3 regions of the Thermopolyspora flexuosa genome follow, and region 1 is predicted to be linked to each of the others. Evidence: riboswitches for the same ligand, from Rfam matches in the RefSeq annotation. Region 1 holds a riboswitch; each other region holds the start of a gene.
What was found. Region 1 has a riboswitch for cyclic di-AMP ahead of FHX40_RS20850 (CHAP domain-containing protein). Riboswitches for the same ligand answer to the same signal wherever they lie in the genome.

Region 1 (2,256 bases):
AGGCCGAGGTGGTCGGGCACGCCGAGGGCGCCGACGGTCTCCCAGACGCCGATGAAGTGCACGGGGATGTTCTCCGCGTCGTCCGGGTCCCAGCGGAAGGTGAACCCGTCGCGCCACCCGGGGTCGCGCCGGTCCCGCCGCCGGTACCCCTCGCGGTAGAGCCGCTTGATCTGCGGCCAGATCGTGTGCTCCGGCATCTTCGAGGTGTCGATGAGGCCGCAAGCGGAGATCATGCCGGCGAGGCTGCGGGCGGTGTAGGCGCCGCGGCTGAAGCCGAACAGGGCGATGCGGTCGCCGGGCTCGTACCGGGTGGTGAGCCACAGGTAGGCGTCCATCACGTTCCGGGACAGGCCGAACCCGGTGGCGCCGCCGAGCAGCCGGTTGCGGACGGTCCCGACACCGGGTTGGTAGTAGGCGAGCTGTGGATTGTCGTTCTCGTCCTTCTCGGCGAGGGCGTTGTACAGCCGTCGCACGTTGGTGATGGTCCGGTCCTCCGCCGTGTTCCAGGTGCCGTCGCAGCACACGATGAGCTGACGCATGATCCCAAGTCCCCCGAGCCGGATTGGCTACTGATAGCAGTTGCTACGCTACCCTTCGTGGTCAACGGGAAAACTCCCGGACCAATCGGGCGATAGTGGCGCGGGGTTGCGGCGCCGGGCCGGACGGTACGGCGGCGCCGCCGGGGCGGGCGGCTGACCTGGGCAAAGGTAAAATTTCCGGCCCGAAACGCCATCGTTATCGAGCGTCCGGAAGATCCTTCTTGCGACCTGTTTGCGGGGTTTGTCCGAATCGTTTACCTTTCTGCGCAAGGCAAACGGCTCGGTGATCCGGCCGGCCCGGGCCCGCCCTTTACAACCTGTCCGTCGTCCCGTCGGCATGCTCGCATGCCGCGGGCGCGGCCGCCGAGTCCGCGACCCTCGCGGAGCCGGGGACCCACCTCTCCCCGGGGTGAATCGGCGCGCGTCTCCCGGCGTGCGCCGTAGGGCCAACTTCCAGGCCCGAACCCGTCAGCTAACCCGGTAGGCGGCATGGAAGAAGGAGTAAAGCCCCCGATGTCCATGTTTCGTCCCTCCTGGGCGCGTAACGGCGCGAACCTTTCCCACGCCATCGCCTGCACCCTGATCGCCGCAGGCGCGCTTCTCCCCGCGACCCCCGGTCTCGCCGCGGCCACCGACTCCGGAAGCGGTACGGCACAGCACGACGGCCGCGCGCCCGAGACGGACGACGCGAGGCTCACCCCGCTGCAGCGGATCGCCAAGGACCTGCCGAAGGTCACCGCCCAGGACGTGCTGCGGATCGCGGCGAGCAAGATCGGCGTCACCGAGAACGCGTACGGCGGCGGCACCGAGTTCCACGAGTGGTACATGAACTCCCCGCGCGCGCTGGAGACCCTCGCCCGCGACGGCGGCACGCTCCAGGGCTACAAGAACGCCCCCTGGTGCGCCATGTTCGTCTCCTGGGTCGGCGAGCAGGCCGGCATCCGCCCGATCATGGGCTGGGACGCCTACACCGTGACCTACGCCAAGTGGTTCCGGGCCAACGGCCACTGGGGCACCGACGCCGCCACCCCGGGCGCGGTCGTCTTCTTCGACTGGTCCGGCTCCGACGACATCGAGAAGATCGACCACGTCGGCCTCGTGGAACGTGACAACGGCGACGGCACCATCACCACGATCGAGGGCAACACCGGAAACGGTAAAGTCGAACGCCGGGTGCGCCCCAAGTGGCAGGTCGTGGGCTACGGCTACCCGCCCTACGCATCCTGACCGCCGGGCCGTACCCCACGAGCCGGAGCATCCAGGCCGATCAGGGCAGCGTGGCCTGGATGCTCCTTCTTTCCGTTCCCGTCCGGCGGCGGTACGGCGGGCCCGTCCGGCCCGGCGGCGCGCTCCCAGGAGGCCGAGGACTCGGTCGGCCGGCCCGAGCGCCCGGGCGGGCTTCACCGGCACGCAGGGGCGTATCCTCGCGTTCCGGCGGCACCTCGGCCGGACGCCCGGGGCGTACCCGCGGCGGCTCGCCTGACCCCTCTCATGGCCACAGGCCGGTGAGTTCGAGGGCGTGCGCCGGGCCCGTGGCGTACCGGATGCCGGGGACGACCTCGCCGTGCTCGTCGTACACGCGCCAGCCGCCGAGCTGGACCACGGGGACGCGGCCGCGCCGCATCGCCAGGGCGAGCTCGGACAGCGTGCCCCACGACCCGCCGACGGCGATCACCGCGTCGGCCGAGTTCACGATGATCGCGTTCCGGGCCTCGCC
Region 2 (2,256 bases), 1.5 Mb from region 1:
ACGCGGGGCCGGGCGCGTGCCGTACGGCGGCCCGCCGTGCCGGGCGGGCGGCGCCGGGCGAACCTGATGATCGCCTCCTCGCCCCTGCGGCGACGCCTCGGTGACGTGAGCAGGCGCCGCCGCGAACCGGATCCGGCACCCCGTGCCGTTCCCGGCGGCACCGGCCCCGTGCGGTGCCGCCGGTCGCGTTCCCCCCTTCGCTCCGGCGGGCCGCCGCCGCGCCCGCGTACCCCTTTGCCGTCCTGCGACGAGCTGTTTTTTGCGAGCGCCTTTCATCGTCGAACCGGGCCGAACAATCGCTTGGGCGGCGGGTGATATTTCTCACGTTTAGTGGATGGCGCGGTGATTTATCGGCTCGTGATCTGCCGGGAAAGCGCTTCACCGGCATGCCGGGTTTCTCGGATGCTGAGATTTTCTCGGGTGTGGTCATGTTCCCGTGTTTCCTGCCGATGTGTAGCGATCATCGTTTCCCGGGCGCATGACGGCGTTTTGATCTTGAATCGTGTGGCCCATGGGGCGGATGTGGCGGTTTCAAGCCCCTGGAGGGGGTTTGTGATGCGAATCACAGAACGGTAACGAGAATGCCGCTGAACTGCGCTTTTCGTTTCCCGATCGGCCGTCGCGGAGTGAGCAGTTTCGGCGAAACGGTTCACGGCTTTGCCACGGCTGTGTAACTTTTCGGTTCGGCGGCGAGCGCGACATGCCGCTGCGGGAAGCGCCCGGCACCGGCGCCGGGCGTGCAGATAACAGATCAATATCCGGCCGCGATCCGCGCGATGGACGATCGCCGGAGCGGAGCGCGGCGAACCGCCGAGTCCATGCAGTCAGGAGGCATGGAGCCGGGGACCCAATCGGCCCTCCCAGGGCCACGGGGTGAATCGGTGATCGCACCGTAGGGCGAGACTTCCCCACCCGAACCCGTCAGCTAACCCGGTAGGCACAAGCGGAAGACCCTAGGAGAGATCCTGTCTACCAACGCGCACAACCCCCGTCTGTCTCGTGCCGCCCGCGTCACCCTCGGTGGCGTGGCGCTCACCGTGACCGTGTCGACCGGGGCGGTCGCCATCGATTCCCCCGCGGCGAACGCCGCCACCACCGAGCACGGCACGACGGCCGCGGCCCGGACCGGATCGCCGGTCCCCGCCGCCACGACCGGGATCCTGGAGACCACGACGCCGGCCGGCGCCACCCTGGGCGGCGTCGTGTCGGCCGCGGGGCGGGCGTCGGCGAGCACGGCGACCGGGAGCACGGCGGACGCCACCTCCACCTCGTCGAGCGGCACGAAGACGAAGGACGCGAAGTCCGGTGACGCGAGCGGCAGGAAGCTGAGCAGGGCCGCACGCCAGCGCCTCAAGGCGAGCAAGGCCGTGGCCGTCGCGAAGTCGAAGATCGGCGCGCCGTACCGGTACGGCGGCACCGGGCCGCACGCCTTCGACTGCTCCGGCTTCGTGCAGTACGCCTGGCGGAAGGCCGGCGTGCGGATTCCGCGCGTGACCACCGCCCAGTACCGCCTGATCAAGACCAAGGTCTCCTGGAACGACCTCCGCCCGGGCGACCTGCTCTTCTTCAACGGCAAGGGCCATGTCGGCATGTACGTCGGGAAGGGCAGGATGATCCACTCGCCGAGCTCCGGCAAGCGGGTGCGGATCGACAAGCTCAGCGCCTGGCGCAGGTCCTCGTTCAGCGGCGCCGTGCGCCCGGGCCTGTAGCCCGCGGCGAACCGCGACGGAGCGCGGCCCCGCCCACCGCAGCGGTGGGCGGGGCCGCGCCCTGTCCCGGGCCCTCACCGCGACCGGCCGTCGCCGCACCCCGCGCGCGGGGCGCCGGGGCGCGGCCGGGGGATCGCTCCGGGCTGCCGCCGCGGCGACCGGTGTGTGCAGTAGATTCGGAGCGCGTCCCATCGCCTCCGGGGCGCACGCCAAGGCACCCGCCTCCGCGCACCGAGACGGCCCGACGTGAGCACCCTGATCGTCACCAACGACTTCCCGCCCCGGCCGGGCGGCATCCAGGCGTTCGTGCACGCCCTGGCCGTGCGCCGCCCGCCCGGCTCGGTGGTGGTCTACGCGCCGCGGTGGAAGGGGTGCGAGGCGTTCGACGCGCGCCAGCCGTACCGGGTGGTGCGGCACCCCACCTCGCTCATGCTGCCGGTGCCGTCGGTCGCCCGGCGCGCGGCCCGGCTGGTGCGGGAGCACGGGTGCGACACGGTCGTGTTCGGGGCGGCGCTGCCGATGGGCCTGCTCGCGCCCGCGCTGCGGC
Region 3 (2,256 bases), 4.0 Mb from region 1:
GCAGGCGCTGTGGTGGGCGTTCGCCCTCGGCGCCGACTTCGGCGGCAACGGCACGGCGGTCGCGGCGAGCGCGAACGTCGTCGCCATCGGCATCGCGGCGCGCACCGGCCACCGCATCAGCTTCTGGGAGTTCACCAAGTACGGCGCGCTCGTCACCGTGCTCAGCATGGTGATGGCGTGGGTGTACGTGTGGCTGCGCTACTTCACGTGAGCGGGCCGCGGGTGGGCGCCCGGAGCGACCGCCGGTGACGAGCGCCGTTCCGCGGGCGGGAGCACGCCTTCCGCCCGCGGGTCGGACCTCCCTCCGGCGTCCGCAGGGAGGCGAACCGGACCGGCCGGAGACATGAGCGCCAAACGCGATCTGGGCACCGCCGGTGGACGGTGCCCAGATCGCGTCTTCGGGTGCGCCGCCAGGGACTCGAACCCCGAACCCGCTGATTAAGAGTCAGCTGCTCTGCCAGTTGAGCTAGCGGCGCGAGCGACGTTCGTAACCATAGCAGTCCCGAGGCGTCTGCGCACATCGGAATCGGATACCGGCCCGGGCATCCGGCCGGCGAGGTCGTCGCGGGCGTGCCCGGGCGTCGCGGCGGCGTCGGGAGGGCCGGATCACTCCCGCCAGGCGCCGGTGGAGAACGGGACCGGCTTGCCGGGGCGGCCGGGGCCGTTGCCCCACTTGGTGATGACGTACGTCACGTGGATGTGGCCGAGGCCGCCGTTGCCGCGCACGGTGAGCGTGTTCGGGTCCCAGGTGCCGCCGGTGAGCTCGGCGAAGGTCTTGCCGTCGATGTCGAGCATGACGCCGTGGTTGGAGGGCACGCCGGGGCCGCGGTCGCCGATGAAGAACTTCGCCTTCCTGCCCTTGTAGATCACGTAGCCCTCGGTGCCGAGCGGCCAGCTCGGGGAGGCGAACAGGCCCTTCTGCATGGGCTTGCCGGAGGCGGGCATACCGGTGTCGCCCTGGCGGCCGGAGCCGTCGTCCCAGAAGTAGGAGGCCTTGGTCGTGCCGACGAGCAGCCGCCGCTCGGCCTGTGCCGCCTTCTTCTTCGCCGCCGCCGCCTTTCTCGCCTCGGCCTTGCGCTGCGCCTCGGCGGCCCGCTTCTTCGCCTCGTCCTTCTGCTTCGCCTCGGCCGCGGCGGCGGCGAGGCCCTCGGCGGCGCGCGCACCCGCGGTCATCGCGAGCGGCTGGACGTCGGCGGCGACGGTCTTGGCCTTCGCGGCGGTGCCGTTCGCGTCGTCGGTGACGCCCGCGATGGTCAGGCCCGCCATGGTGATGCCGACGAGGCCGGCGGCGAGGGGGGCGTACTTCGTCTTGACATCGTTCTTGTTCAGGCCAAAGGGGAACTTCATCGAACGGGAGGTCTTCCGTGAGGGGACAGGACTTCCACGTCGACCTCGGCACCTCTAGGGCAGAGCACAAGGCACGTGGACGGGGCGCCTGCGGCCGGAGGACGCCGGCCGGAAGACGGAACGTGGTGGCGCCCGCAGCGAAAGCGATATGAGACACGCCGCACCACGACGCGGCGGGGTTGTGCGAGGATGTGCAGGTGACGGCGCGGATGTCCGCCGGGGCCGTTACCTGGGGCCGAGGGCCGAGATGGAGGTCATCCGATCGGCCTCGGGCGAAGCAGAGGGCGGTCAGCCTGTGCTTCGGGTGCGTGGCCGCCGCGTGCTGTCGCGGCCGTCGCCCTGGTCATGGGACGGCGCCCGCCGGCGGGGCGAGGCCGTGGAGTCGGGGTTCTCCACCTGGTTCTCCTCTCCTATCTCGCCTACCGGGTTAGCTGACGGGTTCGGGCTAGGAGTGCCCTACCAGCGCGCCACGCGCCGCTGGATTCACCCCTCGCGGGTACGGCCTGCACTGCGCCGCCCGCGCGACTGGGTCCCCGGCTCCCGGGGCGCTGGGCGCCCGTGGGATTCGGCGTCGGATGGCCGGCCTCCTGGCGGAGGCCAGGTCTCCATCGGATAACGGAACAAGACACTAGTGCCTAAGTCACCCAAATGCCAAGATAACCACCCAAAACACCCAAAAAGATCTACCCCTGGGAGACCCGCGCGGGGCCGGGTGGCGGCGGTCGAACGACCCCGAACCGCCTTCCCGGGCGGCGTTCCGAGCGGCCCGGACGGGTGGCGACGGCGTCGACGGGCGGTAAAGGCCGGAGGGCCGGGCGGACGGACCTCCCACGGGCGTCCCCCTGTCCCCCCGGCCACCGTTTCCGGACATACGTCGGGGCCGGGCAGTTCCCCCTGCTGCCCGGCCCC

Region 2: it holds a riboswitch for cyclic di-AMP, as region 1 does, so the genes downstream of both, FHX40_RS14140 (C40 family peptidase) here and FHX40_RS20850 (CHAP domain-containing protein) in region 1, are expected to answer to the same signal.
Region 3: it holds a riboswitch for cyclic di-AMP, as region 1 does, so the genes downstream of both, FHX40_RS25650 (hypothetical protein) here and FHX40_RS20850 (CHAP domain-containing protein) in region 1, are expected to answer to the same signal.

What each region holds. Positions count from the first base shown of each region.
Region 1 is NZ_VFPQ01000001.1:4,862,168-4,864,423, reverse strand. Features, by position in the region: gene FHX40_RS20855 (DUF2235 domain-containing protein) at 1-539, opposite strand, end outside; cyclic di-AMP (ydaO/yuaA leader) riboswitch at 891-1,040, shown strand; gene FHX40_RS20850 (CHAP domain-containing protein) at 1,053-1,766, shown strand; gene FHX40_RS20845 (TIGR00725 family protein) at 2,029-2,256, opposite strand, start outside.
Region 2 is NZ_VFPQ01000001.1:3,347,126-3,349,381, reverse strand. Features, by position in the region: cyclic di-AMP (ydaO/yuaA leader) riboswitch at 799-955, shown strand; gene FHX40_RS14140 (C40 family peptidase) at 1,026-1,709, shown strand; gene FHX40_RS14135 (glycosyltransferase family 4 protein) at 1,956-2,256, shown strand, end outside.
Region 3 is NZ_VFPQ01000001.1:817,013-819,268, reverse strand. Features, by position in the region: gene FHX40_RS03600 (ArsB/NhaD family transporter) at 1-211, shown strand, start outside; tRNA gene FHX40_RS03595 (tRNA-Lys) at 404-476, opposite strand; gene FHX40_RS25650 (hypothetical protein) at 607-1,347, opposite strand; cyclic di-AMP (ydaO/yuaA leader) riboswitch at 1,748-1,928, opposite strand.